4 regions of the Aminipila sp. genome follow, and region 3 is predicted to be linked to each of the others. Evidence: riboswitches for the same ligand, from Rfam matches in the RefSeq annotation. Region 3 holds a riboswitch; each other region holds the start of a gene.
What was found. Region 3 has a riboswitch for cobalamin ahead of RTW14_RS10925 (MotA/TolQ/ExbB proton channel family protein). Riboswitches for the same ligand answer to the same signal wherever they lie in the genome.

Region 1 (8,394 bases), on a different contig from region 3:
ATGAAATCAGGAAAAGGTGGTTTTGATACATATAAAATTAATGGAGATAAAAGAATTCTTGCTTATGAGCCAGTAGAAAGCAGGGAAGGATGGACCATAGGCATTTCAGCTCCACTAAAAGACTTTATGTCAGCAACGATGCGATCCCTAATAGCTACTGGCATTTTATTGGTGGTGTCTATGGTAATAGCCGCAATTATTGCTATTAAGGTAGCAAATAAGATTTCAAATCCAATTAAAATTTGCGTAGATCGATTAAAACAATTGGCTGAGGGAGACCTTAAAACAGAGGTACCTGAGATAACAACTAAGGATGAAACAGGTATACTGGCAGAAGCAACGGGAAAAATCGTTAAGGATTTAAATGATATAATTGTAGATTTAGCCAGACAGCTTACAGGAATTGCAAATGGTGATTTGACTATGAAAGCAATGATAACATACCCTGGGGATTTTGCAGAACTACAGCAGTCATTAGAAAAGGTGTCAGATGATTTAAATGAGACTTTAGAACAGATTAATCAGGCGGCAGAACAAGTTTCTGTAGGTGCAGATCAAATGTCATCTGGAGCACAGGCTCTTTCACAGGGAACTATGGAGCAAGCAAGCAGCATTGAGGAGTTGTCAGCAACTATAATGGAGATTTCTGATAAGGTAACTACTAATGCAGACATTTCAAAAGTTGCAAATCAGCTTTCAAATGAAACAAGCGAGGAAGTTCAAAATGGTAATCAGCACATGCTGAAGATGACCCAGGCTATGACTGAAATATCAGAAACCTCTGGGGAAATCGGTAAAATTATAAATACCATAGAAGATATTGCTTTCCAAACAAATATATTGGCACTAAATGCAGCCGTAGAAGCTGCTCGTGCCGGACAAGCTGGAAAAGGATTTGCTGTTGTTGCAGATGAAGTACGTAATTTAGCACAAAAGTCGGCAGAGGCAGCTAAGAATACAACAACTTTAATTGAAAGTGCTGTTTCCGCAGTTAAATATGGTACGGGAATTGCGGATGCTACAGCTAAATCACTAGAAGTAATTGTGGAAAAGTCTAGTGGCGTAACAGAGCAATTACAGAAAATAACTGCGGCATCTGTTGAACAGGCTGATGCAATAAGCCAGGTAACCCAGGGTGTTGATCAAATCTCATTTGTAGTTCAAACTAATTCTGCAACAGCGGAGGAAAGTGCGGCAACCAGTGAAGAATTAAATGCACAGGCACAGATGTTGAAGAGTCTGGTAGATAAATTTAATTTAAGATAGGATTGCACTTGTATTTATAAATCGAATACAGTGTTAATCAATATTAAAAGGAGGAAATCGTTTCCTCCTTTTATTGTATACCTTTATTTGATACATCTAAAATACACGATAGATTTCATAATATAAATCTCCATTTTTGTGTATAATTTATCAAGTATTTTGGGTACTTCATCTTTAGTATAAAATGGTGGTGTAAACCATCCTTTGGGCATTAGGACTTTAGTTACTATAAAATCTGTTGTTTTACGTTCTCCGCTAATGTAAAAACAACCACAAAATATACCGTCTTTTTTAAGAACTCTTGCAGTTTCTTTAAATGCAGTTTCCTTGTTAGGAAATGCATGAAATCCATTCATGGAAAGAACCAAATCAAAACTACCTGTTTCAAAAGGCAGATTGGACACATCCCCTTGTACACATTTAATATTGTTGATTTTCAAGTCTTTGAAACGTTTTTCTGCCTGCGAGAGCATATCGGTAGAATAGTCTAATGCAGTAATATCAGCGTTTTTAATCGTTTTATATTTACTTGAAGTAAATACTGCTGTTCCTACTGGTACATCAAGCATTTTACCATTGAAGTCATTTGGAATAAAAGAAAGCAGTGTTGGTACGTAATCCTCATCTTTCATACCCCAAGCCAATTTATTATAGGCTTTTGACCAGAAACTATTTGCAGTCAAAACATCGTCATAAATATGTTTAGATTCTTTATATGCATCTTTAATTTTATTCTCTATATCCTTCATAGAAATCACCCCCATCCATACATCTATATTGTACATTAAATTGTAGTAAAATTTTAGACTAATTGTATATTTTTTTATTTTAAGAAAAATGTTGAAATATGAGAATTAAAGTGATATGATAGTTGAAAATAACATAAATATTTCCAATTTGTATATATTTATGAAGTTTCGACATTATAATACAAAATTCGACAAAAGCAATAAAGTAAAAATTAAATAAAAATCTATGTCTGCCGGCGGAAGCCGACAGCTAAGAGGGAAGCCGGTGAAAGTCCGGCACGGACCCGCCGCTGTAAACGAGGAGTTCTTGACCATTCATTTGCAAGATGAAAAACGACCACTGGAAGCAAATAAAACTTTTGGGAAGGAGGACAAGAATGTAGATACGTAAGTCAGAAGACCTGCATGGATGAGATTCAAAACCGGTTACGAGGTAAATGACCAGGGGATAGTATTTTTAAAAACATTTTTTAGAATACATTAAAGAAAAACAGTGAAAACGGACTGTGGCATATTTCGCCACGGTCTTTTTTTGTGTTTAATTAGAAAGCAAATTTTGTTTATATAAAGCAAAGGGGGTGATTGTCATAAAAAAAAGAAGTACGGCAATTTTGCTGTATGGATATTTATCTTATCATCTTAAATTAAAGGAGGACCAAAAGAAATGATGAAATTAAAGTTAAGAAAACCATTAGCGGTGCTTATGATTATAGCTATGGTCATGAGCATGGGGCTGACTGCCTATGCTGCAGACTGGCCAACCTATCAGGGAAATGATATTCACAACGGGATTATCAATGCAGCACCAACCAACGGAAGTCCAAATGTCACACGTATTGATCTGCCGAAAAATGGATCCGGTTGGGATGGTGTGGATTCAGCAGCTGTTATGGAAACCAGAAATGGAAATACCTTTGCTTATATACTTTATGACGGATATAAAGTTGCAAATGATAAGGGGGGCGGCAGACTAGCTAAAATTGACTGTACGGCATCTACTCCACAGGTAGTATGGGAAAAGCAGATTACCCAAAGTTCAGGATTCCAACTATCTTCTCCTTACCTGGATACTGAAAACCGATGCATCTATGTGGGGGCATCCGGATTTAATCAGAAAGCAAATAACGATGAGCTGACATTGACTGGAGGAGCAATCACAGATTGGTCTGTATCTTCTGCAGGAACAAATTTGGAAAATGGTAAGGTTGTTGTTTCAGGTAACCAAACTGTTACTTTGACTCAGACAAATACTAATTTAACTAGTGGTGAGACTCATCGTTCTGCCACTGGAGTAAAAATCAACGGAAGCAATGTAAATATGATTATTACTGCTAAGCTTAACGGTACTATAGTAGGAAGTAAGACATTAAACGCTTCTAGCCTAATCGATGGACATTACTATCTGAATGATAATTTCCAATCTACGGCAGAATCCGCTGTAAATACTGGGATAAATAATACGCTGGAATTTACCTATGAAATTTCAGGAAATGACAGCAATACAGTGGAGATTGAATATTGCCAGTTGTATGAACAGAACAGTTCTATTACAAAAGTAACAAATATTGACGGAGAACCTACTACAGAATGGTCTTTAGCCGTGCCAAACAATGCACAGATCAATACTCCTATAGTAAAGAATGGGGCTTATCTGTATTTTGGAACATGGTCAGGAAATGCAGGAACATATTATCAGTATGACATGGATAATGAAGAGTTAAAAGAATTTAATCCAGGTAACGGTGGTTTTTATTGGGCTGGTGCTGTTGTAGATGGATCGTATGTTTACTTTGGTGGAGATAAAGGCTATCTATATGCTCGTCCAGTAGGTAATAATTTTGATAATAATTCAGAAGGAAGCGTTATTAATTTATCCACTATAGGTGGAGTAGAATCAGGGAATGTGCGCAGCACCATTTCTTTGGTAGACGGACATCTTTACTTTACCAGCCAGGGTGGTTATTTATGGAGCTTTACTCCTGGAGCAGGAACACCAACCTTAGACTGGAAAGCTCAGCTAGCAGGAACTTCTACTTCTACCCCAACGGTAGTAGGAGATAATATCTATGTAGGATACTACAGTGGATTTAGTGCTGGAGGTGTTCAGAAGGTAGCCAAAACAGGAAACCATGAAGTTTCTACCGTAGCAACACCAGGACCAGTACAAAGTTCTGTATTGGTATATACAAACGGTGGAGTAGATTACCTGTATTTTAATACAAATTCTGGGACTGGAGCAGGCTATTGTTTCAATGGAAGCAATGGAACAAAAGTATGGCAGACACCGGGAGATACCTATGCATTGCAGGGTATGGCTTCCAGCGGAGGTGTGCTGACTTTTGGAAATGATTATGATCATTTCTATGTTGTACAATAAGGATTGATAGATAGGATAATCTGAGCAACTGTACAAAATCAGAGAAGGATGTGCCCCCCCGCCTAAGGTGACGGACACATCCTTATTTTAAGTAGAGGATGGTAAAAACAATGAAGCATAGAAAGAGAAACTTTCTTTTGAGTTTAGTGCTGTGTATGGCTTTGCTTTTGGGACAAGTGATGCCGGCAGTATGGAGCTATGCAGAAAGCGATATCACAGTGCAGGCAGGTGAGACGGAAAAAATTCAATTAAATGAAGAAAAAGAGACGAATCCTTCTATAGAGATTAATGAAAGTAAAAGTGAAAAAGAAGGTATAAATGAAGGTACAAACTCCGAAACAGACACTAAGGATGGGAGTATTACCAAAAATAATGAGAGCAAAGTTGACAGTGAGAAAAAAGAAGAATCTACTGCTGAGGAGGGTTTAAAAGAAAATACAGACACAACAAGTAGCAGTATTGATACAACAGTAACAACAGGGAGTGCTGTTGGGGAAGATAAAAATACAACAGACAGCAGTATAAATACTGAGACTGAACCAACCGAATCAAAGGATACCTTGAATGAACTGCTTGAGGATAAAGTTGTTGAGCCAATTATGGAAGTTCTTGAGGAGGTATTAGGCGGACCGGTCAATATAAAGAATTATGATGCAAACTCAAAATCAAAAGAATATTTTATTGAAGATACAGAGGGATTAAAAAAATTGGGGGAATTGGTCAACAGTGGAACTAGCTTTGAAGGAAAAAGCATAAGCGTGACCAAAGAAATTAATTTGCAAAATGAAGAATGGATACCTATAGGCACGGCGGCAAACCCTTTTGGCGGAGTGTTTGATGGGGGCGACAAGAAAATAACTAACTTAAAAATCGAAACTTCAAGCTTGGAATATATCGGGCTTTTTGGATATATCAAAAAGGCAACTATTCAAAATGTAAAGACTGAAAAAGGTAGTATAGAGGGAAATACATCAGAAAAAAACTTATATGCAGGAGGCCTTGCAGGCTGTGCAGAAGAGAGCAAATTTTCAAATTGCAGTAATGCAGTAAGTATCATGACTTTAAATTCAATTACAGATGCTCAAAAAAATGAAACTCATACTGGAGGTCTTGTAGGTTATGTAGAAAAGAGTAATTTTACGGATTGCAGTAATGACGGTAACATTACCTCTGCCTCAGAGGCAAAGAAAAATTTAATTCATAAGGGAGGAACAGGGGGGATTGCTGGTTCTGCTGAAGAAGGAAGCTTTTTAAATTGCAAAAATGCCGGAAAGATTGATGGAGGATGGTCAAATGAAAACTTTCAAAATTACCCTTCAGGAGGAATTTTAGGTCAAGCTAAGGATGTTACTCTTACAGGTTGTCAAAATAATGGAAAGGTAAAAATTAAAGGCTGGTGGGTTGGCGGTATTTTAGGCAGAGGGCAAACTTTGCAAGGGAAAAATGTTTCCATTACCAACTGTCAGAACAATGGAGAAATAGAAATAAACGGTCAATATGTTGGTGGAGTGATTGGTATAGCAGAAGCTTCTGAAGATAAAATTATTTTCATTACAGATTGTCAGAATAATGGGGAAATAGAAGTAACAAACGGTCAATATATAGGTGGAGTAATTGGTCAAGGGCAAGCTGTACAAATTAAATCTTGCCGAAACCTTAAGGAGATAAATGGAAAAACAAAAATAGGTGGCTTTGGTGGTGAGTTACAAAATAGCAGTATAAAGGATTGCAGTAACGAAGGAAATATTTCTGCTTCAAATTTTAGGGCGGGAGGAATTGTTGCCTATGCTCAACAAACAGAAATATTGCAGTGCAAAAACATAGGAATGATAGAGGCAGTTAAATATGCAGGAGGAGTAGTAGGAGAGTTAAGCAATTGTCCAAACATCAGTAATAATTATAATATAGGAAGCATTAGTGCAAGTAAACAGTATGCAGGAGGAATTGCAGGAAAATCCGCTAGTAGTATTGTTACATCATGCTATAATTGGGGGAAAATAGATTCAATGAATTCAAAAGGTGGGATTGTTACAGATAATAACACCACTGTTATACATTGCTATTTTTTAGATACTTGTATTGCAAATCCCGTGGATACAAAATATGCTATAGGCAAAGATGAGATTTCTTTTTCTAACGGAGAGGTGGCTTATCTTTTAAATACACAGGCAGACGGAAGTCATTCCGATATCTGGGGTCAAGCCAAGGAATATCCTGTTTTTGCGGATAATGAACATCCTGTGGTATGCAAAGCTGTCTTAAAGATTAATAAAGCAGAAGAGCAGACTACTGGTGGATCTATCATGCTGGAAAACAGTACAGAATCGGAGCAATATCTGGTAAAGAAAGACCTTACTGTCAAAGTAAAACCAGATGAAGGCTACATTTTAAAACTACTTAGCCTAAATGACGGTAATGGAAATAAAATAAATAAATCCAGGGAAGATCAAGGTGACGGAAGTATAATATTCACTTTTAAAAATCCCGGTAAGGATATAAGTGCAGAAGCTACTTTTGAGAAAAAAGGTGAGAATGCTCCAGATGAACTGAATGTTGTCTGGAGTTTAAATGGAGGGACTGTTACTAAGGGAACAATGCCTGAACGTATAAAATATGGTGCTGTTTTAAAAGAACCTTCAGTTGAAAAAAAAGGATATACGCTTATGGGATGGTATGTTGGTGAAAATCCCCAGCCAGAGAAAGAACAGTCTTATGATTTTGATAGTGTAGTGACTGGAAATCTTACCTTAACCGCCATATGGTGTGAAGATGCTTTATATGTAACTTTTGATCCTAACTATGATGGAGCTGAATCTGAAGAACCTACACGTTTTGCCTTTGGCGGGAAATTCCAGTTGAAAGAAATAAGCAGACCAACTCCTGAAGGAATGGAATATAAGATGCTGGGCTGGTATACCGAAAAACAAGACAAAGAAACAGGCAAAGTCAAGGGAACAAAATGGGAGAAAGATCAGGAAATTACTCAGCGTGGAAGAATAACTCTTTATGCTGCATGGGAGCTGGTGGATTCATTTAATAACGGCACAGAAGAAAACCCTTTTATTATTAATGATGCAGAAACCTTAAAGCTTCTGGCAGAACGAGTGAACAGTGGAAATGTTTCAGGATATAAGGGCAAATATTTTAAATTAGGAAAGGATATCGATTTAAAAGAAATTCCATCATGGACACCCATAGGGACACAGGAACATCCGTTTCAGGGCAATTTTAATGGTGATTATCACACCATTACCAACTTGAAAATCCATGAACCTGAAAAGGATAATCAGGGATTATTTGGATATGTGTCATATACAACAAGAGAACCTTCTGTAAGGAATTTGTATCTTGAAGATGTAACTGTGATTGGGAAGTGTAATGTAGGAGGAATCATAGGAGGCATATTTGGGTGCGGCAGTAGTGAATTTAAAAGTTTAGGGGTAAAAAGCGGCAAAATATCCGGAACTGCAAAAGTAGGTGGCATAATTGGAAGTATTATGCTAAATCCGGAATATACTCGTTCCGGAGATTATTGTTTAATGTTTAATGCAGCTAATATAACAGCATCAAACGGAGAAGCAGGAGGAATAGTAGGCAACGTAAATACTCAAAATTCATTAAGTTACTGTTATAATACAGGAAAGATTTCTGGAGCAAATGCAGGAGCTATTACAGGAAAAGGTTATACAGGCAATACTAATTGCTACTATTTAGATGAAAGCATTGCAGAACCAGTGGACAAAATAAATGCAGAGGCAAAAAATGCTTTGTTCTTTAAGAGTGGGGAAGCAGCCTATAACTTAGATTGTGGAAATAATTCCCAACGTACAGAATATTGGAGTCAGGGTGAGAGCTTTCCCATTTTTGCTGACAGCGAGAATAAAGCGGTATATAAGCTATCAATGACACAAGGTGAAAATGGTACTATTACTATAAGCGGTTTAAATGACAAATCCTTTAGATATGTAAAAGCAAATACAAAGGTAGATGTTACAGTATCCG
Region 2 (8,394 bases), 140 kb from region 3:
TGGCATTTACTGCGAATGCAAAGAAGCAGATGGCACAGTTAGAGGAACTTGGATTTGGAAACATTCCTATTTGTGTAGCGAAGACACAGTATAGCTTCTCTGATGATGCTAAACTTTTGGGAGCACCAAAAGGATTTATACTAACTGTTAGAAACTTAAAAGTTTCAGCTGGAGCAGGTTTCATAGTAGCTTTAACCGGAGATATTATGACAATGCCTGGACTGCCTAAGGTACCAGCAGCAGAAAAGATTGATGTAGACAATACTGGAAAGATATCCGGATTGTTCTAGGAAGGAATAAATGGTATGAATTTTGTTAAAGGATCATGTGAAGATTTTGTAACAGTTCTTGCCAGCAAAGCACCAATTCCCGGTGGTGGTGGGGCGTCTGCATTAGTAGGCGCCATTGGTGCTGCACTGGGAAATATGGTAGCTTCTCTGACTGTGGGAAAGAAAAAATACGCAGATGTAGAGGAGCAGATGTATTTGCTTAAGGATAAAACAGAAAATCTTCAGAGAGAACTGCTTGAACTTGTAGGTAGAGATGCGGAAGTCTTTGAACCTTTATCAAAGGCTTATGGGATGCCAAAAAATACTGAAGATGAGATAGCAGAAAAAGACAAGGTTATGGAACACGCTTTAAAAGAAGCTTGTTCTGTGCCATTAGAAATAATGAAGAAATGCTGTGAAGCAATAGAACTTCATAGGGAATACGCAGAAAAGGGCAGTGCTTTAGCTGTTAGTGACGCTGGCGTAGGAGTAGTTTTCTGCAAGGCGGCTTTACAAGGAGCCAGTTTGAATGTTTTTATAAATACGAAGGCAATGAAAGAAAAGGAATATGCGGATAAAATTAATATTGAAGCAAAGACCTTATTAACCCAATATGAGAAAATGGCAGATGAAATTTATAGCGATGTACTCGCTAAACTAGTAAAGGAGTAGAGTAGTTTATGGCACAGATTTTAAAAGGCAAAGAGGTTGTTGACGCTGTAAATGAAAAACTTAGAGCAGAAGTTTCACTTCTTAAAGAAAAGGGCGTAACACCTACACTTGGAATCATCAGAGTAGGTGCAAAAGTAGAAGATATTTCTTATGAGAAGGGTGCTATAAAGTGCGCTGAGTCTATCGGCGTAGATGTAAAGAAATACCTTTTTAAGGAAAACATTACTCAGGAACAGCTATTAAATGTAATAGCTGCAATTAATCTTGATTTAACCGTTCATGGTGTGATATTATTTAGACCATTACCAGATCATATTGATGATAATACCATTAGAAAAGCGTTACTTGCATCTAAAGATGTTGACGGTATCACAGACCAGTCTATGGCTGGCGTGTATACGGGAACAGATTTAGGGTATCCGCCATGTACACCAAGAGCTTGTATAGAAATTTTAGACCATTATGGTATTGATATAACAGGTAAAAAGGTTGCAGTAGTAGGAAGAAGTTTAGTAGTAGGAAGACCAGCTGCTATGATGGTACTAGGTAAGAATGGAACACCGATTATTTGTCACACAAAAACCGAGGATATGAAAGACATTTGTAAGAGTGCAGATGTATTAATCGTATCAGCGGGACAGGCAAAGACAATAGGCCCTGAATATTTAAATGAAGGCCAAGTAGTTATTGACGTTGGTATAAATATGACTGATGAAGGAAAACTTTGTGGTGATGTGGATTTTGATGCAGCGCAAAATATTGTGAAAGCAATAACTCCGGTGCCTGGAGGGGTTGGCAGAGTTACAACCAGCCTGCTTATGATGCACGTTATCGATGCGGCGAAGAAAACAATCTAAATTTTGATAAATATAACAGCAAATTGGAAAGAGCGGCCTTTATCGTAGAGATAGGTCGTTTTTTCTAGGAAAAGGAGTGCATTTATGGATATGTTAACAAGACCAAGAAGGCTTAGGTTAGATGAAAGAGTTAGAAATATGACAAGGGAAACAAGGATATCTAGAGATTCCTTAATTTACCCCATTTTTGTAGAAGAAGGAAAGAACATTAGAACAGAAATTGCTACTATGCCAGGACAGAAAAGATACAGTATTGATACAATGGGAGAAGAACTAGAGGCTGTATCAAGGGCAGGAGTTAAGAGTATTATGCTTTTTGGGGCACCGGCACATAAAGATGAATGTGGTAGTGGAGCTTATGATGAGCATGGTATTATTCAGGAAGCCTTAAGGGCAGCTAAAAAAGATTTTCCTGATTTGTATTACATAGGAGATGTATGTATGTGTGAATACACTTCTCACGGACATTGTGGTATAATTAAAGGCGATACAGTTGACAACGACAAAACCTTGCCGCTTTTGGCTAGAACGGCAGTATCGCAGGTTAAAGCAGGGGCTAACATGATTGCGCCTTCTGATATGATGGATGGCAGAGTTCTAGCAATTCGAGAAGCATTAGATGAAGCTGGTTATGAAGACACACCAATTATGTCTTACGCTGCTAAATATGCATCTGCTTTTTATGGACCATTTAGAGAAGCTGCGGGTTCGGATAACTTTAAAGGCAACAGAAAGACATATCAGATGGATTACCACAATAGAAGAGAAGCACTGAAAGAAGTATTTTTGGATCTTGAAGAGGGTGCTGATATTGTCATGGTTAAACCAGCATTGTCTTATCTGGATATTATCAGAGAGGTCAGAGATCATGTAGATGTTCCGGTAGCAGCTTACAGTGTAAGTGGGGAATATGCCATGATAAAGGCAGCAGGTATGGCTGGAATGGTAGATGAAGCTGCTACCATTGCAGAAACTACTACCAGCATTTTCAGGGCAGGGGCTGACATGCTTATTACTTATTTTGCGAAGGAAATTGCAGAGATGATTCGAAGCGGAAGAATTGGATAAGCCATCCATTAGTGCACTTTAAAATTTATGGAGGAAATATTTATTATGAATAGCAAGACAGATACATCAGAAGCTTTATTTGAAGAGGCAAAAAAATATATACCCGGAGGAGTAAACAGTCCTGCAAGAGCATTTCAGGCAGTGGGTACAACTCCAAGATTTATAGAAAAAGCGGATGCACAATTCATTTATGATGTGGATGGAAATAAATATACAGATTATATTGGCTCATGGGGGCCAATGATTCTTGGAAATAACAACCCTAGGGTTCTAAAGACAGTACAGGAAACGATTATAAATGGCTTAAGCTTTGGTGCGGCTACTGAAAGAGAAATAACCATGGCAAAGCTTGCCTGTGAAATGGTTCCGTGTTTTGAGATGGTAAGAATGGTAAACTCAGGAACGGAGGCTACCATGTCTGCTCTTCGTACAGCAAGAGGATATACAGGAAGAAGTAAGATTATAAAGTTTGAAGGATGCTATCATGGGCACAGTGACGGCCTTTTAGTTAAAGCGGGTTCAGCACTGATTGCAGAGGGTGGCTCACCAGACAGCGCAGGTGTTACAGCTAATTGTGCTAAAGACACGCTGACTGCAAAGTATAATGATTTGGATAGTGTAGAAAAACTTTTTGAAGAATATAAGGGAGATGTTGCAGCTGTTATCATTGAGCCAGTTGCAGCTAATATGGGTGTTGTGCTTCCGAAAGATGGCTTTTTAAAACAGCTTCGTGATATTTGTGATGCAAACAAAACGGTACTTATTTTTGACGAAGTTATAACCGGTTTTAGATTAGCACCTGGTGGTGCACAGCAACTTTTTGGAGTAACTCCGGATATGGCTACTTTCGGAAAAATAATTGGCGGAGGAATGCCTGTAGGCGCTTATGGCGGTAAGCGCGAAATCATGGAGTGTGTAGCACCAGTAGGAAAAGTTTATCAGGCAGGTACTCTGAGTGGAAATCCAGTAGCCATGGCTGCAGGTATAGCACAGCTTACCTATTTGAATGAAAATCCTGGCGTTTATGAACATATAAATGCTTTGGGAGAAATGTTATACGGAGGCCTTGCAGAGATTATTGAAACGGCAAAGGCGAATTGTACGATAAATTATATAGGTTCTATTGGAACTTTGTTCTTTACAAGCGGGCCTGTTACAGATTATGAATCTGCAAAAAAATCCGATTTAAAACAGTATGCAAAATATTTTCAACACATGATGAATAGTGGGAATTACTTTGCTCCTGCTCAGTTTGAGGCAATGTTTATATCAAATGCCCACACAGAATCAGACATTAAAAAGACACTGGAGGATGCGGCAAAATTCTTTGGGATATAAAAAAGTGCAATTTGTTGTGAAATTGATGCAATAAGTTGATAGAATGCATTTAGGGGGTTGTATGACCCCCTATTTTAGTGTTACAATATATTTCGACAATTGAAATACTATAGGTGCCCGGAAATTCCTGCCGGGAGAATAGGGAAGTTGGGTTAAATGCCCACGCGGTCACGCCGCTGTAATGGATGAGTTATACTTTATTAGCCACTGTGAAAATGGGAAGGGAAAGTATAACGTTGAAACCAAAGCCAGAAGACCTGCCTAAAGTATCGGATTCTGTTTGGTCATGCGATCATAACAGAAGTTACACTTTTTTTACGGACGATGAATAAGTGTAATAAGTGGGGCTTATTGTCGGCTCCCGTATTACGCTATTCTGTATGTTCAGAATGGCGATTTTTTATTTAGGAGGAATAATTATAATGAAAAAAACAAGAACAGAACGAGCATTGTTTGTTTTGAGCATGGTAGTTGCTATAGTATTAGCGGTACCTACTCTTTCCAGTGCAATGCACATCATGGAGGGATATCTTCCATTAAATTATTGTATTATATGGGGTGTAATATGTGTACCATTTGTGGTGGCAGGTTTTATATCCATAAAGAAAACCATTGCACACGATAGAAAATTGCTGCTGATATTAGTTATGGTAGCAGCATATGCGTTTGTATTATCAGCTTTAAAGATTCCATCCGTAACAGGGAGCAGTTCACATCCTACAGGAACAGGACTAGGCGCCATTTTATTTGGACCATCGGCTATGTGTATAATCGGACTAATCGTATTACTTTTCCAGGCTATTTTACTTGCTCATGGCGGGCTTACTACACTTGGAGCAAATACTTTTTCAATGGCTATAGCAGGACCATTTGTTTCCTTTGCAGTTTATACGATTTGCAATAAAATGAAAGCACCTAAATCGTTTGGCGTATTTTTAGCAGCTTGTCTTGGAGATTTATTTACATATTGTGTGACTGCCGTACAGTTGGCGTTAGCTCATCCATCACAGGTGGGAGGATTCACAGCTTCCTTAGTTGAGTTTCTAGGCATATTTGCAATTACTCAGATTCCTCTTTCAGTTATAGAGGGACTTATAGCCGTAGTTGTAATGAAGGGGCTTGAAAGCTTTGCACAGCCTGAGTTGGAGTCGTTGGGATACTATGGGACTCTTAAGGCAGTATGTTAGGAGGTAACAAAATGCATTTAACAAAAAACACTAAGATTATAATTTTATGCTTAATCGCATGTGCACTTATAGCAATTATACCACTTGCAACCATACATGATTCTGAATTTGGTGGGGCTGATGGGGCTGCTGAAGACGCTATTTCAACAATAGATCCTGGATATGTAGCTTGGGCATCACCAATATTGGAACCACCTGGAGGTGAAACTGAATCCTTGCTTTTCTGTCTGCAGGCAGCAACTGGTTCAGGGATATTTTTCTTTGGATTAGGATACTTAGTGGCAAGAAAAAAATATCAGAAATCAGATAAAAAATAAATTGGCTAGAAAAATAGATATGTTTAAATATGGAGATAATAGTAAATCTATATTTTTTGCAATCCTTGCAGCATCTACGTACGCAATTAGTTCTCCTATTTCTAAATTGCTTCTGGATCATGTGCAGCCAACTATGATGGCTTCACTTTTATATCTGGGAGCCGGAATAGGATTGAGTATAGTATGGCTTATTCAAAGAGTGATTAGCAAAGAAAACATAGAAAAAAATTTAAACAAAAATGATTTGCCATATATAATAGCTATGGTAGTTTTAGATATATCTGCCCCCATATTTTTAATGGTGGGATTGTCTCGAACTACAGCAGCAAATGTATCGCTTTTAAATAATTTTGAAATTGTCGCAACGTCCATAATTGCGATGTTTATTTTCAAAGAAATAATTTCCAAGAGATTGTGGCTGTCTATTTCCCTTATGACAGTGGCTAGCATGCTTTTAGTAGCAGAAGAAAAGGACAGCTTTTCATTCTCTTGGGGATCAATGTATGTTATATTTGCCTGCGTCTGTTGGGGATTTGAAAATAATTGTACAAGAAAATTATCTTTTAAAAATCCATTACAGGTTGTTATTATAAAAGGCATAGGGTCAGGTACTGGAGCCCTTATAATCGCATTAATACTTAAAGAAACAAATGTAGATCTAATTTATGTATTGGAAACGTTACTATTGGGTTTTGTAGCATATGGATTGAGCATTTATTTCTATGTATATGCACAGAGGGAGCTTGGTGCTGCTAAGACAAGTATGTATTATGCGGTTGCTCCTTTTATAGGTGTTATCCTTTCACTTATAATATTTAGAGAAATACCCACAAAACTATTTATTATTGCATTAACAATAATGATAGCAGGTACATATTTTGCTTCTACCGACGCAAAAGAGGTTGAAGCTGGAGGTAAGAATGATTTTGATTGATAAGCTGGCCTATTCGTCAGCCATAAGGAATAAAAGCCCTTTTCTAAAGAGTGCTTTTGCAGTTGGGACATTGCTAATATGCGTTGCTGCCCGCTCTTTTGTCATATCATTTGTTATTTTAGTTATGATGGGATGTGTGACTATTTTTTTTAGCCGCACATCTCCTTCTCATTATATAAAGCTTATGGTAGCACCTTTTGCCTTTCTGGCATTAGGGACTGTGGCAATAGCGGTAAACCTAACAGATGTTCCAATGGATCTAATGAATATAGCTATAGGAAGCAAATATATTGCAGTAAGCTGGTTTTCTCTGCTATATGCGGTGAGATTGATAACCGTATCACTTGCATCGGTATCCTGCTTGTATTTCCTTATATTAACGACTCCGATGATGGATTTACTATATGTATTAAAAAAACTTCATTGCCCAAGTTTAATTATAGAAATAATGATGTTAACCTATAGATATATATTTGTGTTGTTTGATATGGCCTCATCCATTATGACTGCACAAAATTGCAGACTGGGCAATATTAGTGCTAAAAGTGCTATAAATGGTATGGGAAATATGCTGTCTGTGATTTTGATTCGTGCTATGCAGAAAGCAAATACTCTTTTTGATGCGATGGAGTCCAGGTGTTATGATGGTGAGATAAAGGTTTTGTATGAAAACCAGGCCGCAACCATAAAGGAAAAGACGCAGGTTATCATTTCCTTAGTAACACTAGTAAGTTTAGCTATATGGTGCAAAGTTAACGGTGGAATATAGAGGAATATATGGAAGAATTGAAGAAGGACATAGTGATTAGAACTGAAAATCTGCAATATATATATGCAGATGGTACAAAAGCATTAAATGGAATCGATTTAGAGGTGAAAAAAGGTGAAAAACTTGCAGTAATGGGACCAAATGGTTCAGGAAAATCAACCTTTTTTTTACATTTAAATGGAGTACTGAAGCCTAAAAGTGGTAAAGTATATATAAATGGAAAATCAATTGATTATTCAAGAAAGGGTCTTTTACAAGTTAGAAAGCAAGTCGGCATAGTATTCCAAGACCCTGACAATCAATTATTTTCTGCCAATGTTGTTCAGGAAATATCTTTTGGTGTGCTTAACTTAGGATTTTCACAAGAAGAAGCACGGTCAAAGGTTGATAAAATTATAGATGAATTGAATATTACAGAATTTAAAGATAAGCCCACTCATTTTTTAAGTGGAGGGCAGAAAAAGAGAGTTGCTATAGCAGATATTCTTGTGATGGAGCCTGATGTAGTGATTTTGGACGAACCTGCTTCAGCACTTGATCCGAAGCATGCAAGAATGATCGATAGCATAATTGATGACTTGAGCAGCAGGGGAATAACTGTCATATTGTCTACTCACGATGTAGAGAGAGCTTTAATCTGGGCTGAAAGAGTTGTATTATTTAATGAAGGAAGAATTATAAGCCAAGGGACTCCAGAGGAAATATTCAGAAAAGATGATTTGCTGGAAATTACAAATCTAGAAAAACCAACGGTTCTGCGTATATTTGAAAATCTGCAAAAATCAGGCGTACTGGAAAACAATCTGCCTATTCCAAGGACGGCAGAAGAACTGGAAACACTAATTGCAAAGAAAGGTTAGATTATATTGTATGAAGAAAGCACTATTAATAGTAAGTTTTGGCACTAGCCATAAGGAAACTAGAGATAAGACTATTGGTGAAATAGAAAGATTTATAAGTAAAGCCTATCCAGACAGAGAGCT
Region 3 (8,394 bases):
TGCATGTGAGGCGGTCTGCCCAATTCTTCTGCCTTACGCCTAAGGGTGCCAAGCAGTTCTTTTTCAAGTTGTGCATTCATTTTTATTTTTTCATATGAATCCCCACATTTTCCCGCCTTTTTTGAAAGTCCTGCTGCAACAAGTGCCCTGGGCCAGTTTCCGAATCTCCGCTTTATATATACTCTATATAGCCAATAAATTTCTTTTTGCGCTGGGACATATCCTAATTCTTTTGCTTTTGCTTTTAATATCTCACATAAATCTTCATCTGAAAAATTAGAATACATAGCTTTCCCTTTACCTGAATTAATTTGAGAAAACTCATATATCTGTTCCGCATTTTCAATACCTTCATCGTATTCCAAATTTCCTGAACGAATACCTTCATCTACAATTTCATAGAATTCCTTTTTATACTTCTCTGCTATATTTCCTTGGTGCATTCCAGGTTCCCTTTCTATCGACAGACATTTTTTATTTTTTTAGTAATCCACACACTAAAACAAAATATGTCGGCAACTTATTTTCTTCTATCCATTCAAGATCAATTCCAAATAATTTGCTACATGTTTTTCCTACATTTCCCCCCAGTGATTCAATGCTATAACGCATTTTATCAAAGTGATTACAACTTTCCCTTGCAGTACTACTGCTACAAGAGACTCTTGTGCATTTCTGACTCTCCATCATACCACTGCCACACAAAGAACAACTTCCCGCAGACAAGCTCACACTACCTTCATATTGTTTTTCTAATATATAAAGTTGTTCCGTCAACTTCCGTTTTTCTTTATCAAGAATATCGAACATGATTTTTTCTTCTTTTTCATATTCGTTCTGCCTTTCTTCTTGATTAAAAGAGATTTTTTCCCCTATGATGTAAATGCTGCTAAACTTTTTCCAATACTCTAAAACATTAAAATCATAGGGCGGGCAACACCATTTTTTACCATAGTTGCTGCATTCCTTGCAGCTCTCAAGAAATTCTTCTATGTCTACATACTCATCTAAATATTTTTTTATATCTACTTCAGCGCTGAGCAGTTCTATGTTATACACTAAAATTTCCTCCTTGTTTCAAAGTATCAGTTTGAATTTGCAAAACTCTTTCTTTTTCTTTCCTGTCAGAAGCTGCTAATTCATGTACTAAATAGTCCGGATTTATTCGATCTATTACACTTTTTATACCGATGTTGGTTATGGGTTGATGGGTGTCAATATTCAATATGTGCTTATACCCAACACTAAACTTTTTAAAATAATCTTCTGGTAAATCAGGTACTATGCTGATGTTTTCTTTAACATACTCCCCACTTAAGGATTGATGCAAATGGATTCCTTTAATATATCTGCAAAGTATATCATGCTCATCCAGCATTTTATGTATATACTCAATTGCCTGTTTTTCATCTTTGAGCTCCAGATTTGTACACATTAAATGTCCTACGTCAAGCATTATCCCTTTATTTTTATAGTGTACTTTTTGAAGAAGCCGTTTAGTTATTTCGGGCCGTGTAAAATCTAATCCTGCCCAATGTAAGTTTTCCATTAGAAATTTAAATTTATATTTTTTATTATCTAAAAGTATATTTATTAATTCTGCGGATTTATCAATTACTTCTTCATCGGTGTGAAGCCATTTATAGGTATATCCTTCTTCTATAGAAACATCTGAAACATGAAATACTACATATTCAGCACCTGCCTGACTTGCTCTATCCAAATCATCACTAAGCATTTTTATCAGTGCATTCCGGTCTTTGCCTCCATAAAACAGCTCCCACGTTCCTTTATTTTTAAATTTGTGAAGTAATTTAATCTCATTTTTATCCCAAAAATCCAACCAATCACAAAAAAATGCTAAATGCCATCCTTTTATAAGTGTTTTTTCTATATTAAAGCTACATTTTTCACCGCCCCATATGGCTTCAATTCCATGGCAGCCATATTTATTGCACACTTTTCTTAGTTCTTCACTATTTTCATACTCATCTAGAACATTGTCTACAAGAGGCATGTTTATTAGTTGAATCATATTGTATCGAAATCCTTTCAAATTAAAAAAGTCTCTTAATGAGTACTGGAAACTAATTTCTGTTATACTCAACTAAGAGGCTTCTGTATTTTATTTATTACAGTTTTAGTTAATACAAACAATAGCTTTCATAATTTTCTCCCATATATACCCACACATTTTCTCCCATTTCTATTTTTTCGTTAAATGTCAAATTAGGGATTAAAAGCTTTATGCTTGTTCTTTTTCTTCCTATAACAGTGATTCCTTCCCCAGTTGGAGACTTTTTAAATTCATCGATTTTCTCTGACAAATTAGAAATACCCGTTTCTTTAGAAAAATTATCTACAAATTCCTGAGTATTTGCATAAACTACATTGTCCTGATTTTTGAACCAATTAACATTCATGGTGTTCCTCCTTATATTTAGCTATAATTATATATTTATGATTTTAGAGCATCTGACCTTCCTGCAATTTCTTTCTTAAATTAGGCTAGGTCATAAACGATAAAAATCTATAAAAAAGGATGAGGGTTATAACAGGTTTGCTCACATGCAAAACTGTTATACCCTCAGGAATGAAAAGGCATCTTAATATAAATAAACAAAAAAACTGTAGCAAAGCTGCTACAGTCCGTTTTTCTGTAATATTTATCATTCTTAAAACCCTAAGGTTTATAAGCATCACCGATTACCCGTCGGCTACTCGAACAACTTATGCAGGTCTTCTGGCTTACGTATCATCATTGTTTCCTGCCTTCCCAAGTATAAACTCAGTGGCAAATAGGAACAACTCCTCGCTTACAGCGGCGGGACCGCGCAGGACTCTAACCTGCTTCCCTCTTAGCTACTAAACTAATCGTCGTCTTGTATCAATTAGACTTTAGTCTGTAGAACATAAATGGTTTATTCAATTTACAAACTAATGGTAACACTTTTAGGTAACATTTGTCAACCCCTATTCCTTTTTCACTATGTACATTTTTCCGGTTTTTTCATCTTCATATACAAATCCTTTTGAATCGTAGTCTTCTGACAAGGAGCCATCTTTTATGGCATCTTCCAAATCATTCACCTCAACCAGCTGATCTTCTGTAACAACATCCATGATTTTACTTAAGTCCACATTCCAGAACATAATGATTGCAATCATCAAGCCACAAGAAAATACAAGCATTACATCTACTAGGTTACCCAGACTTTCCATGGGGTTTATGTCTTCTTTGTTTTTATAATGCCTTCTCATACTCAAAGAGTTATTATTTCTTAGCATTTGCATCAACCTCCTCCAACATGCTTTCCATTACTAATTCAAAAGTAATCAGATAATCTTCATACCACTTTTTACGTATATTGGAAATGACACAGCAGATTGCTGCCGAAATAACCCCTGAAATTGTAGTATCAAAAGCTATTGCCAGCGATTTAGACAAAGTCTCAGTATCACCATGTCCCAAAGCGATGATTCCCGGTCCTAAAGGAATTAATGTACCTAAAAGTCCAAACATAGGTCCCAGCTTTGCCACTAAATCGGTAATTCCTACTGCTTTATCGTACTTCTCCTCTTCCGTTGCAAGCAGCCTTTGCGCTAATGCGGTTAGTGATGTTTTCGGCATATCACTGGATTCTAGAAGAACATTTAAGGCTGCCTTCTGCCTGGCTGGCAGCCCGCTTCCTTCAATTGTTTTTTGCAAATCATTTTCTTCATGTATTTTTTTCAGCAATCCAGTTGCATCTAATTTCTTTCGTTTTCTTCTTTCTGTAAAAAATTCTACTGCAAAATCTCCAAACTGCCATACTGTAACAATCATTAATAATAATAATACACACATACATGGCTTTAAAAGAATTTGGCCTATTAAATGCAGTATATTACTTAATCCAAAACCCATTATCATTTCTCCTATATTCTTATACTTTTATTTATTTGATTATTGGGTCAAAAAAAAGATCTTTAATTGGCATGCAAAAAAGACCTTATATTCCACATACACGCTCCTTCATACCCAATAACGTATACTTACATATGGCAGGTTTCCTGACTTGTGACTCTTTCTCCGAACGTCTTCCCAGTTTCCCAGTGACATTATTCTTCGTCCTCACTTACAGTAGAGGTAGCTGTGCAGGATTTTCACCTGCTTCCCTTTTAAAAATTTCTTCACCTATATGTATTTAAATATTAAATTTTACCCAATAATAATATCACTAAATATTGGTAGTTTCAACAATATTCGTCATAAAAAAACAGACTGGTTAAAATAAATAGTCTGTTTTAACAAAATTTCAAGTTATAAATTTACTTTATTTTTTATCCTTCGTCTGATTTTCTGTGTATTGGTTTTATCTAACGATTCCACTCCCACTTGAAAAAGCACATTTCTATAGCTTCCACAAGCCTTCATTAATCCGTCGTAGACATCCTCTGGCAATTCTTCTTTAATGGGAGCACGTCCTAGTTCAGTAACAATTTCTCTCAGCTGAATTAAATATTGTTTTTCATTTTTGCTTAAATTCATCACTTTATATAAGCCATTACTTAAAATCTCCGTATGATGTTTTCCTTTATTTTTTCTATCATCCAAATATGTTTCACTAAATGACTTTGGCTTTTCTATAGGCTCCATACCAATTTGGTGTAAGGTATTTCTCCATGTTTTGCACTTGATTTTAAGTTTTTCTTTAACTTCATTTTCAATTTCCTTTCTGAGTGGAGATCGGCCCAGTTTTTGTGCCTTGGATTTAATCTTCTCCAATAAAAGTTTTTCTTCTTCAGTAAAATCATTTACAATAAAAAGCATATGCTTATTTTTCCACTCTTGGTTTATACCTGCAGCCTCAAGTACCTGGTTCCAAGTATCAAACTTATATTTCAAACCCTCAACGCAATCTCTCATTTCTACCAAATGTGGCGGTCTATGAAGTTCATCAGCTTTTTCCCTTATTTGATTGAGAAACTCCTGACATTGCTGTTCTCTTTCCTCTATAATTTTAAAGCTATGTCCACCACTTCCAGCTTTTGTTGACATAACCGCTGCTTTTAATGCTTTCGGCCAATTCCCAAACCGGTGTTTAATGTACATATGATAAATCCAATATACTTCTTTCTGTGTGGGCACATGGTCTAAATCTTTGGCACGGCTTCTAATATAATCACAAAGGTCTTCATCCGATAAGCTTTCATATACTTCTTTCCCAGTTATTGATTTTATTTTATAAACACTCATTAAATTCTTATGTTCTGTTAATTCAATATGGTACTCAAGTTCCCCACATTCAGCGGCCTTGGACGCTAAAGCTTCTAGTTCCAACCTATATTTATTAATTTCTGCTAATTCTATGGTCATATTATATTATTTCCTTTACTTTATCTTTCTTTCATCTTTTAAAAACCTCAGTAAATTTGCATTTACTTCATCATTATTTTTTACTGCGCTAAGCTTTCCCGTCTCATTTGCACATTCTCCGCAAAGATCTATTCCTATTATTTTTCGCTTAGGAATGATTCCATGAAGAATATTTTTTAGTTCAGTGAGTTTCATATTGCCCTGACTCCAGTTTGTCTCAATAACTCTTCTGCTTAGCACGTCCTTATCAATAGATATGTAAACTGGATACTGTTCACTTAATTTCTGGATTTGAGAAAAATCATTCTTCTTAATCTGCTCACTATCAATGCAGATAAGCTTATCTTTATATTTTTCATCTAAAGCCAATTTTTGTTCTTTACCAATTCCCATCAAAACAATTTTATCAATAAATGAATTATTCTCCAAGCACTGTACCACCCATGAGCCACAACTTAAAATGCTTTTAAAGACTGGTTTCTGCATATCTGTATGATAATCAAAAACAACAAGGCTAAATTTCTCTCTTATTTTATCTATCCAAAATTTGGTCGCATAATGATAATTTCCTGAATCAATAAAATGCAGTCCTTGTGGTGACATATTCTTTATCGTATCTTTTATAGTTTTTTCTGCCATACTATCACAAAAGCAGTTTTTCCCCTGTAGCTTGGAAAAATCCAGCCATATGACATTTTCGTCTTTATAAAACTGCTCATATTTGTAAATGCCTGAAAAATTCATAATTGTTATATATGATTTTTCTGTTCTACTCGTATTCAATTCTAATCCCCTCATTCATTAAAGCATATTCTCACTTCAAAGCTAAATAAATTTAGACATGCAGACAATTTTTTTCTTTGCTCTATTTATTTTGATTTCTAGTTGACTTATACTTTGAATAAATTTTGCAAAAGTAGCGTATCCATAATCCTTTACCTCAAAGGTATCAAAATTACCATGCACCTTTTGCCCCAATGTTGCTAACTCTATCCCATTTTTCTTATTTGTTTTTACACAATTAATAATAAATTCATCTAACTCTTCCTTGCTTATTCTATTATCTTTTATCCTAACTGAGACAAGTTTACCGTCTTTAAGCAGTTCAAAGCAGCCCATTTCCTCAATAAATTTAGACAAAAAGCTGTATCCGTAATTACGAACATCGAAGTCGGAATACTTTTTTACCAACCGATTTCCAATCTCTGCCAGAACTGTATTTTTACCACGATTTTCATTTTCAGTTATGATTGAACTTATATAATTTTTAATAAGTTGTTCCTCTATAACTCCATGATTTTTCTCAATCGAATGAACTTCACCAGCTTTTTCTGCATCAACCAAGCTAACCTCTTCACTATCCGCCTTCGCAGCTAACCCCTCTTCCATAAGCTCATCTTCATTTTGATTTAATAGCACTTCTAATATGGTAAAAACATTGCAAGCAGCTCTAAAAGAACGTGGTGTTTTCTCTTCGCCCATTCCTATCACATTCATGCCTGACTCTCTTAGCCTACTAGCTAACCTAGTAAAATCACTATCACTGGATACGATGCAGAATCCATCAACATTACCCGTATACAAAATGTCCATTGCATCTATAATGAGTGCTGAATCCGTAGAATTTTTCCAAGCTGTGTTACTAAACTGCTGTATTGGTGTTATGGAATTTTCTAGAAGTTCCTTCTTCCACTTATTGGTCTGTTTGCTAGTCCAGTCTCCATAAATACGTCTATAAGTAATAACACCATATTTGGTCATTTCATCCAATATACATTCAACATACTTGGCCGAAATATTATCTGAATCTATCAGTACTGCAAATCTCTTATCTGCCATATTTCACCTCACCTTTCAATCTTCTATCACGAAGAGTTTAAACTAAACGTATTTTTATATTTCAATAAAAATCTGTGCATTTAACATATAGATATATGCTTCCCTAACTTTCACACCTTTAACCACTTCAATAGCTTCACGGTAAAGTTCAATCTGCTCTCTATAGGTTTCTTTTATGTAGGCTATTTCGTGTGGATCTGTAGGGTTGTCAACCCGATTGGTTTTGTAATCCAGTAATATGTATTTGTCTCCTTCTCTGAAATAACAGTCAATGATACCCTGCACGATTATATCTTCACCCTTAATTTTCTTCACCAAATTAAATGGTGTTTCTTTAAATATCTCATCTGCCTGAGCAAGCCTTTTGCCTAACTTTGAGCATTGAAATTTAATGATCATTTTCGCATGCTTTCTCGCCTCAACTGCCTCTTCACCAGTAAGCAGCTGTCTATTTTCAAGATCGGTAATAAAGCCTCGAACCGATTCCAATGCTATCTTTTCCTCTTGGGAGCACAAGCCATAACCTTCTTTAAAATCCCAATGCTCCAATACGCTATGTATAATAGTGCCTCGCTCTGCTGCTGTAAATCCTGATGTTTGACCTTGTGCAAATTGAGGAACAGCCAATGCCGCATCATAGGAGCTTTCATAATAAAGGCGTTCATAATTTTCTGGAGTCATGCCTTCTTCTGAAAGTAAATCACTTATTTTATTCAGCTTACTCACAGAGAATTTCGACTTCAAAAGTCTTGCATATTCATATCCATATGTAAAAGAAAGCTGTTTATCAATCTGAGCATAAATCTGTGCGTATGACGCTCCATTCACATCCATGCCCATTTCATTTGTATCCATATGGTTAAGTAATTTTTTAAGCTGTTCTTTTCCGTCATTAGTCTGGGCATTCTCAAATGATATTTCTTGTGCATCATGGTAATACACGGATATATCACTGGCTGAGATTGCGGGCATAATCATATCAAGATAACAAGATGCTCTAAATACATCCGGTTCCTCCAAGCTTTCCTTTGCCTCTCGGAATTTCTGCAAGTCCTTTACACTTCCCAAAAGAATTAGTTTATCCTGTGCCCTGGTAAATGCCACATAAAGAATTCTTACTTCCTCTTCCAGGTCCTCCTTTTTTCTTTTATTATCAATTGCCATCTGAACAAGAGTCTTTTTATAAAAGTGTCGCT
Region 4 (8,394 bases), on a different contig from region 3:
AAGTCGTAAACGTTGTATGCTTTACCTGTATCCAACACATTAAGTACAGATATTAATCCAAGCAGCCCTTGAGATGTAGACAAATCATTGTAATCTTTATCCTGCTTATGACTAAAACCTTTGCTGTCCTTTGTTTTGTATAAAAGCATTCCGTCAAGGAGACTTTTTTCATTTTTTATAAATCGATTGTCATTTGCTGGATTAATTCCCATTTGTGCCAATGTTATAATTGCCATAGCATCAGAATTGGAATTTCCGTAGCTTCCGTAGTCACCCTGCATAGCAGATAGTTTTTCAATTGCTGAATCCAGAGCTTTCTTTACGTCAGTTCTGTCATAATATGGTGTCAGCCCCTGCATCATCATTGCTGGGTAATCTATGCCAATAGTCCAGTTTGCATCCAGATTTAACTGCTCTATCAAGAATTTTATATGAGCACTTTCCTGCTGTTCTGTAGAGTAGTCACCCTGCCTGAAAGCAGATAATACATAAGGAGCTATCGTTCTATACGCTTTCTTCTGATCATTATTCATGCTATCAATATTAATATTCTTTAGCTTATCCACAGCGCTGAATTTTGTATGGTTTACAGTCCAAAGTTCTGTTGGATTATAGCCCAGAGCACTTAAACCGTTTATAGCATTTGCCTGAATGTTGGCATTCTTTACTGCTTCTGAATCGCCTTTTACAGACATAGCAATCATTTTATTTATAAATGCCTGTTTTGCTTCCTTTGAAAGCATATTTCTTGTATCTGGCTGATAGTTTTTATAAGCCTCCATTCCTACTGCATTCCAAAACTTCCCGCTATCTATTCTTCCCCACCAGGAGGCATCTTTACCTGCATAGCCTGCAGTAATAGCGTTCATAAATGCAAGTATTCCGGCTTTAACTTTTCCATCTGGATCTGCAAGAACTGTTACGTCAAAATCCTTGCTGACACTGATATTATCTTTGAAAAGTGTTACTTTCAGCTGGCCCACAGCGTTTTGTGTTCCTGTGGGACGAGAAACCTTAGCACTCAGTCCGTTGACGGTTATAGCAGAATTACTACTAGACCAAGTAACACGAATACCACTATCCTTATATGCACTATTTTTATCAAACTCATATAGGTGTAAGTCATCCATTACTGCAGCTAGATCTGCTGATTTTTGACTATCTTTACCATCTTTATAAGCTGTTATTTTTTCACTTCCAATTGTGGCAAGAGCTTCATTTAGCGTACTTGTTATAGCCGCGTTCTCTTCCTCTGTAAGTGGATTAACCTGAACTACAATTGGCTCCAGGTTCATGTTTTCAGGCATAGGTCCAGGAGGCAATATGCCCCTCTTTGATTTTTCTTCCGTATAATAAGAGAACATAGGCGTTAACTTTACAGTTGTTTTTACAGTAGGTCTTATGATTTCTGCCTTATAAACTGCGTTTAGATCGTTCTGATCTACAATGCTTTCACTTGGAATTTTAATGATTTCTGGATGATCTGATACCCACTCTGCGATAATTTCTGTCTCGTTATATTTTTCATCCATATCCAGTTCATTTGGAAGTAAAAGCGCCCATTTAATATCGTCTTTTGTATCATTTTCTCCCTTTATCTTTTCAAAAGTTAAACCTTTCGCAACCTCCTCCATATATTCTTTTTTATTCTTCATGTGAGCTGGAACTTTTACATCAACCGTATGATTCTGCGTTTGATTTCCAACAGTTAATTTAAATACAGCCTGTCCGGTTACTTCAGTATTACCATATGTGATTTTGCCGTCAGCATCAACAGCACTGTTGGAAGAGCTTTCAAGAGTTACTTTAATCTCCGGGTTGTCTATAATGGCTACGGCTTTTGTAATCAGAATTGTATCCAGTTCATTTGAATTAATCAGATACATCTTGCTTTCCAGATCAAGTCCATCATATTCAACTGGAGCAAGTGCCTCAGTTGTCAGCTTTGCTTTTGCTTCGTTCAGACTTTTCTCAGCTTCATCATTTGTCAGTGCAGAAACGTTTACAGTAAAGTCTTTGCTTTCGCTCACACTACCACAGGATATAACTGCCCTTAGCTTAACCGTGTGATTCTGTGAATCTCTGATAATTTGTCCCTTATTTGTTATAACGGAAGAAGTATCTGACTCCCATTTAATCAGGGTTTTTCCACTTGCTCCCTGAGAAGCTAACCCTAGAATTTCTGAAGAGGTTGTCCCATCCGTATTTAGACCATCTATCGCCAGAACATTCTTATCCTGTTCCACCAACTCACGCATCTCTGCTTCCGTCATTGCACCAGACACCGTGACTTTACACCATGCAGGTTGCATATCTTTGCCATCACAAGTGTGGTCAGACATGATAAAGAAAGTTCCATTTTCTATAAATTTAAGAGTAAAGCTGCCGTCAACATCGCTTTTTACCATAGCCACAATATTATCACCAGACAACTTGCCATCTTTGTCCATCACACCTACCTGTACATCATCAGCAGGGGTTGCTTTTGTTTCTTTATATCCCTTTGCCTTCATTAAATTCAAAGTCAGAGAACCGTCCGTTGTAATTATATCAGAAACGAAGTTGCCATCCTTGTAAAAATTAGCTACAGGATCTCCATTATTATCTTTGTAACAAAAGACATGTACCACATCATTGTCTTTTAGTTTCGCTGAATTAGCATAGTCTGCACTATATACACCATTGATGTAATGACCAAAAAAGGTATTTGTTACATCATGTTGAAAAAGCTTGGTCAAAACCCCATCCATATAGTTTTGAGCTGAATCGGATGTAAATGCATCCCCATACTTTTGCTTATGAGCCATAACTGCCGCATCTAAAACGGTAGGGTTCGTTGATGGACTTCCTATACCAAACTTGGCTGCATAACCTGCCTCTACTTTCATTGGAACTGGCTGCACCTCAAAATTTCCATCATAAGAAAAAGCAAAATTGATATCCGCACTGGTACCGTAAGGATCTGGTTCCCCGCCTGTACCTTTTACCGTATAAGTAGCACTTACCTCATTTTTATAAAAATCCTTGAAAGCTTTGTAGGCTTCTTGATCTTCTGAAGCGGCATTTTTTGCAGCTCCATATTTTGCCCAATATTTCCCAAGCTCTGAGTGTGTAAGCCATGCAGTTATGGTTATCTGCTTGTCTTCTGGTACCTTCCCAATCAGCTGAAGCATTTCATTGGAAATCGTATTTTCCTGACTGGATTTAAAGGTACGATATCCTCCGCTGTACACCATCATTGGATCGTACCCCGGGTATTCATCGGCAATCAGACCAATTGCAGAAGTACTAATATTGTTACTGAATACTGGCTTGCCATCCTTTAATGTAACATTACGGAATGGAGCAAGATTTTCGGTTATATTATCTGCCGTATTCTTCGTACCATTCAATAGGGCTGTGGCATAATCGTCTTTTGCCTTACCCATCAGTTCTGTTGCATCCGCAATGGCTTTGTCCAGTTCCTTCTGCTCCCATGGGGCAATCTGGAAAGTAAGTTTTTTACTGGCGCTGATACTTTTGTCACTGACTTTAGTCATACTTACTGTTACGTTGACCGTTGCTGGGCTTTGGCCTGGCAGCGGGCGGTATACATTGATTCTAGGATATCCTGAATCAGCATATTTTGAATCGGAAATGGTAGCAGTAAAATCATAATTTCGCCGTGTACTGCTCTCAGAGTTAGGATCTGTAATCTTTGAATCAAACTCCAGTCCCGATTCGGCATCAAACCAGTCTCTAGAATGCTTTAGTATCATCACATCACTACTGACCGGACCTATGATTTTTTTGCCTGTAGAAACCAGAGTCAGGCACCCTTCAGTATAATGTTTATCCAGCATTGCCTGCATTTTTCCCTGTTCAGATAGAGATTTACCATCCCCCTTCACTTTCAGTATAATGGTTTTTGTGCCAGTGATGCCTAGTGCTTTTGTACTCTCAGCAGAAACCGTAAGAACAACTTCCCTATCCTCTGCCTGATGCTTGACTGTTGCCACAATCGGATTGTCACTACCAAGCTCTCCTTTGGCAATTTGTACTACACCGGTATCACTGCTGCTCCACGTGAGATTTGCAAGCAAATTGTTTTTTGTATCACGTTTACGCACGGGTAAGCTTAATGAATCCGTAACAGCTTGTTGATCTGAATTATTCTGCTTTATACTTTCCCAATCAATTGTATACAGCACCGCTTTATTCAGCCAATCTTTCACTTGACCTTCATCCCAATCCAGTCGTGCTTTTACTGTAATCTCTTTACTGACATTCCCTTTAGAGAGAGTCAGCTTAATGTCATTAATAAAAACGAAGGCTGTACTGTAACCCAGTGTTGACGGGTCCTGATAAAAATATGTAAGTTCTCCATTTGCCCCTATACTTCCCACATCCGCTCTTGCAGGTGTACCCGGATTTATTAGTTTTACATTAACCCCTGTAATGTTCTTCTTTTCCAAAGTACTATTTATAAAAGTAATAAAATTTGTATCTGTACCATTCTTTGGAATCATGTTATTAGATAAAATCTGAATAGCTTTATCTACAGTTTCTTTATCCTGGCTGTCACTTCCGGCTGCTACTGTAAAAACAAAATCTTTTATTTTCTCTATTCCATTCTTAGATACGGTAGCCGTCAGAGTAACTTTTGTATCTGCATCAGGAGGATTAATAACACCATCATGGGAAATAATTGCTTCATTTCCTGACTTCCATGAAATGGCTGTACCATTGATTCCAGTGGATGGAAGGGTGAGATTAATCTTTACTGGATTTGAAGTATCCATAGTCAAAGCGTCCACTGCTGCTGCCACTGCATCCTCGTCACTCATGGCTGGCTGCTGCCACTGATGAACAGGATATTCTCCTTCAACCGCTATGAACTTAGATTCCTGTGGAGAATTTGCCCCATTAATCAACATAACAAAGTCTGCCGTTTTCATGTCTGCAGCAGTCTTAACTTCATTAGTACCTGAAATTGAAGCTGTACCTCCAAAGCCTTTTTCTGCTGAACCCTCCAACCAGTAGCAATCACTAACTTTAGTAGAGATACCATCTGGATATCCAGCCAGTGCACCCACATTACTGCTTCCTTTAACACTTCCAACATTGTAACTATTATGCAAGCTGGAAGGATAGATTTTAGCTATGTAACCTAAAAGTCCTCCCACATGAGAACCTGAAGCACTAATATTTCCACTATTATAACAGTAACTGACATCAGCAAATTTAGCGTTTCCAATGATACCACCTGCCATCATTTTTCCTGACACAGATCCTACATTGAGAGAGCCTAATATCTTAACCTTGTTATTGGCATTACCCTCTGTGCCGCCTACAAGCCCGCCTACAGTTGTTCCGTCCTTTGCACTCACAGCAGCATAATTGGCACAATTCACAATCTGACTGCCACCATTGGCACATCCAACAACTCCTCCGCTGTATGTAGCTCTGTCAGCATTGGTGGTAATTTTCCCTTTTACTGTGAGATTTTTTACAATACCTCCAGAACCCAGGTTTCCAAAAAAGCCAAGGTATTTTCCTTCATAATTGATATAGATGCCGCTAACAGTGTGACCCTTCCCATCAAAGGCTCCAGTATAGGGCTTTTGACTATCAACGCCTGTACCAATTGGTGTCCAAGGGCGGCTTTCCCCACCCATATTAATATCAGCACCCAGAACGGCACATAGTTTCAGATTTTTATTGGCCTCCTCTGCAAACCATGCCAGCTCATCGGCAGTCTTTATGACATAAGGGTTTTCATTACTCCCGTCACCTGCTGAAGGTTCACTAGTGTTACCAGAGCTGCCCGTTGTGACTTCATCTGCATACACATTTATGTTACCGGCTTCTGGTATACAAAAACCTGTAAAAATTATGGCAATGGTTAATATAATCACTAGCGCTTTTTTTACTTTATTCATTTCAAAAAACATTGCTTCCTCTTCTCCTTCTATTATTCTTATCTATATCATCGCATAATGCGTTATATTTTTTAGATTAGATAAAACCCGTATTCTCCCGAAAAAGTAAAGCACCAGCCACACAACTATATTTTGAGCACAAAAAAACTGTAGTAAAAAAATACTACAGTCCGTTTTTGCTGCAAATAAAAAAACCATGTATCACATCTAAATATGTACATATTAAATCAGTATAGCCGATTTCCCGCGGAATACTACTTTATTCATTTTATGCAGGTCTTCTGGCTCACGTATCATCACTTTTCTAACCTTCCCAAGATTCTCTCAGTGGTATTTTAGAAAAATTCCTCGTTTACAGCGGCGGGACCGCGCAGGTCTCTCACCTGCTTCCCTCTTAGCCATCCTAATTTATAAGTTAAACAAATTAAAACAGAACATAAAATGATTTATTAAATTATTTTCCAATTTATATCTACTTATAGGTTACCATTAAATAGGGTTAGTGTCAACAGCGTAGCGACTGCTTATGACTGCAAATATACAAGTAGTTTCAGTACCCCATTTTTACAAATCCATTTGATATTATCTTTCCTTCTTTGATACATATCGGAATCCTCTATGGCTCATACCATCTGGTTGGTTTATCATACCTTCATCATCCTTCATTAATAAGTTTGATATAGGTGATTTTGAACGGTTATGGCAACTTGCTTTAATACCTTGTGGAAATGTAAAAACATTTAACGGATCATATTTTCTTTTTATTTGTGTTAATTCATTTACATGATTCCCATAGTATTCTTCTAAATAATTTGGAAGCTTTCCATAAGGAAAGTTCACGTATGAGCCTGTAGTGACTGCTTCAAGATATGGAAATTGATTACTGATCCACTTCCTGTTTTTACTTGCATATTTACGTTCTTCCCATATAGACTCCAGCCAAATGATAAAATGTGCCTTGCGATAGAAAAAAGCTGTATCATCTCTTCCGACCTCTGCAACTCTACCCCCAAGTGCATACATTGAAATACCAGCAAATACAGACCCTTGAGGGCGCGCTTTGATTAATCCTACAATTTCTGATATTTCATTACAATTAAAGTATCTTAGAACAAAACGGCTTACGGATTGAAATTTTTCTGAGGAAGGATATACACTACCAATAATGGTAACCGCTTCCAGAAAAGTAACATACTCAATATTGTATTCTGCCCCTTCAAGTGCAAGGAAATCAGCCATCATTCGCTTTGCATCTTTCGGTTCACCATAGAATATCCCTCTTACCAGCATAGCCAAGCCATCACTGACAGAGTTATAGATTCTGGAAATCAACGTAATTCTATTATCGGCAGTTCTAAGCCATTTCTGCCAAATATGAAGAAATTCTTCTTGCTCTTCTGAAGTGACATTTTGATAATCTATTTCGATAAGGGTAACTTTATTAACTCGTGGAGGAAGTTTGAAGGTCATCGATACAATGACACCAAAGTTTCCGCCACCTGCCCCACGGCAAGCCCAAAAAAGATCGGAATTATTTATGCGGTCTGCTTCAATAATTGCCCCTTCATAATTTACCATTTCTATTTTCTCCAAGCTATCACAACCCAGCCCAAGATAGCGGCAGGAAAGTCCCCAGCCTCCACCCAGAGAATATCCGCTTACTCCAACGGATGGGCAGGTGCCACCTGGAAAAGGATATTTCTTTGAGGATACATATCCATATACCTGCTTGTTGGTTACCCCACTCTCAACATATAACTTTTTTTTACATTCATCAATCCTCATATGGTTCATTTCGCTTATATCAATAACTAAAGTACAATCTCCATTTGAATATCCTTCGTAATTATGACCTCCACTACGTATGCGAATCCGTACACAATGTTTCCTCGACCAAATCACTGCATTTGATACATCCCGTTTATTCTTACAATATACTATAATTAAGGGATATTGCTGTATTGCTCTGTTAAAGCCTTGTCTGGCTTCACTATATATAGGCTCAAATGGCGTAACAATGCATCCTGTCAAACCATATAAAAAGTCATTCATAAATATGCCTCCAAATTTTTAAATAATAAAATAAGCACAGTCATTCAGCTTATTCTATTATATGAAGCCACATTGTCCGCTGTTAAATTTCAGCGCCACCTAAATTCTGCATACGGACACAATTATTTTGACCCAGCTCTATCTTTTAATAATTCTTTTTACAGCTTGTACTACTACCAGAGGAACAAATGCTAGTATTCCAATAATTGCCATTTGATTCCCTGTCAAATCTGCCACTTCGAATAATTTATGCAACGGCTCTAGTACCAGTACAGCTGATAACAGGAGTGTACCAGCAAAGAAAGCCATGAAACTAAACTTATTCATAAAGAATGTTTTAAGGCTTAGCGGTGCATCAGTGCGGCAGTTGAAACCATGCACTAAGCGGGCTAAACTTAGAGTTGCAAAAGCCATGGTCATC

Region 1: it holds a riboswitch for cobalamin, as region 3 does, so the genes downstream of both, RTW14_RS07305 (hypothetical protein) here and RTW14_RS10925 (MotA/TolQ/ExbB proton channel family protein) in region 3, are expected to answer to the same signal.
Region 2: it holds a riboswitch for cobalamin, as region 3 does, so the genes downstream of both, RTW14_RS11520 (energy-coupling factor ABC transporter permease) here and RTW14_RS10925 (MotA/TolQ/ExbB proton channel family protein) in region 3, are expected to answer to the same signal.
Region 4: it holds a riboswitch for cobalamin, as region 3 does, so the genes downstream of both, RTW14_RS09340 (immunoglobulin-like domain-containing protein) here and RTW14_RS10925 (MotA/TolQ/ExbB proton channel family protein) in region 3, are expected to answer to the same signal.

What each region holds. Positions count from the first base shown of each region.
Region 1 is NZ_DAMBYD010000004.1:268,676-277,069, forward strand. It holds gene RTW14_RS07295 (methyl-accepting chemotaxis protein) at 1-1,266, shown strand, start outside; gene RTW14_RS07300 (class I SAM-dependent methyltransferase) at 1,350-2,015, opposite strand; cobalamin riboswitch at 2,225-2,438, shown strand; gene RTW14_RS07305 (hypothetical protein) at 2,680-4,392, shown strand; gene RTW14_RS07310 (InlB B-repeat-containing protein) at 4,503-8,394, shown strand, end outside.
Region 2 is NZ_DAMBYD010000007.1:199,370-207,763, reverse strand. It holds gene RTW14_RS11545 (formate--tetrahydrofolate ligase) at 1-290, shown strand, start outside; gene RTW14_RS11540 (cyclodeaminase/cyclohydrolase family protein) at 306-941, shown strand; gene RTW14_RS11535 (bifunctional 5,10-methylenetetrahydrofolate dehydrogenase/5,10-methenyltetrahydrofolate cyclohydrolase) at 950-1,798, shown strand; gene hemB (porphobilinogen synthase) at 1,889-2,866, shown strand; gene hemL (glutamate-1-semialdehyde 2,1-aminomutase) at 2,912-4,204, shown strand; cobalamin riboswitch at 4,299-4,483, shown strand; gene RTW14_RS11520 (energy-coupling factor ABC transporter permease) at 4,627-5,391, shown strand; gene RTW14_RS11515 (energy-coupling factor ABC transporter substrate-binding protein) at 5,403-5,708, shown strand; gene RTW14_RS11510 (DMT family transporter) at 5,728-6,642, shown strand; gene cbiQ (cobalt ECF transporter T component CbiQ) at 6,629-7,411, shown strand; gene RTW14_RS11500 (energy-coupling factor ABC transporter ATP-binding protein) at 7,420-8,271, shown strand; gene RTW14_RS11495 (sirohydrochlorin cobaltochelatase) at 8,282-8,394, shown strand, end outside.
Region 3 is NZ_DAMBYD010000007.1:62,831-71,224, forward strand. It holds gene RTW14_RS10900 (homing endonuclease associated repeat-containing protein) at 1-443, opposite strand, end outside; gene RTW14_RS10905 (DUF2284 domain-containing protein) at 475-1,059, opposite strand; gene RTW14_RS10910 (TIM barrel protein) at 1,052-2,035, opposite strand; gene RTW14_RS10915 (hypothetical protein) at 2,145-2,423, opposite strand; cobalamin riboswitch at 2,717-2,916, opposite strand; gene RTW14_RS10920 (DUF2149 domain-containing protein) at 2,974-3,288, opposite strand; gene RTW14_RS10925 (MotA/TolQ/ExbB proton channel family protein) at 3,275-3,907, opposite strand; cobalamin riboswitch at 4,027-4,197, opposite strand; gene RTW14_RS10930 (homing endonuclease associated repeat-containing protein) at 4,304-5,359, opposite strand; gene RTW14_RS10935 (arginase family protein) at 5,375-6,142, opposite strand; gene RTW14_RS10940 (NYN domain-containing protein) at 6,185-7,198, opposite strand; gene addA (helicase-exonuclease AddAB subunit AddA) at 7,253-8,394, opposite strand, start outside.
Region 4 is NZ_DAMBYD010000006.1:30,331-38,724, forward strand. It holds gene RTW14_RS09340 (immunoglobulin-like domain-containing protein) at 1-5,933, opposite strand, end outside; cobalamin riboswitch at 6,176-6,376, opposite strand; gene RTW14_RS09345 (FAD-binding oxidoreductase) at 6,504-7,973, opposite strand; gene RTW14_RS09350 (cation-translocating P-type ATPase) at 8,112-8,394, opposite strand, start outside.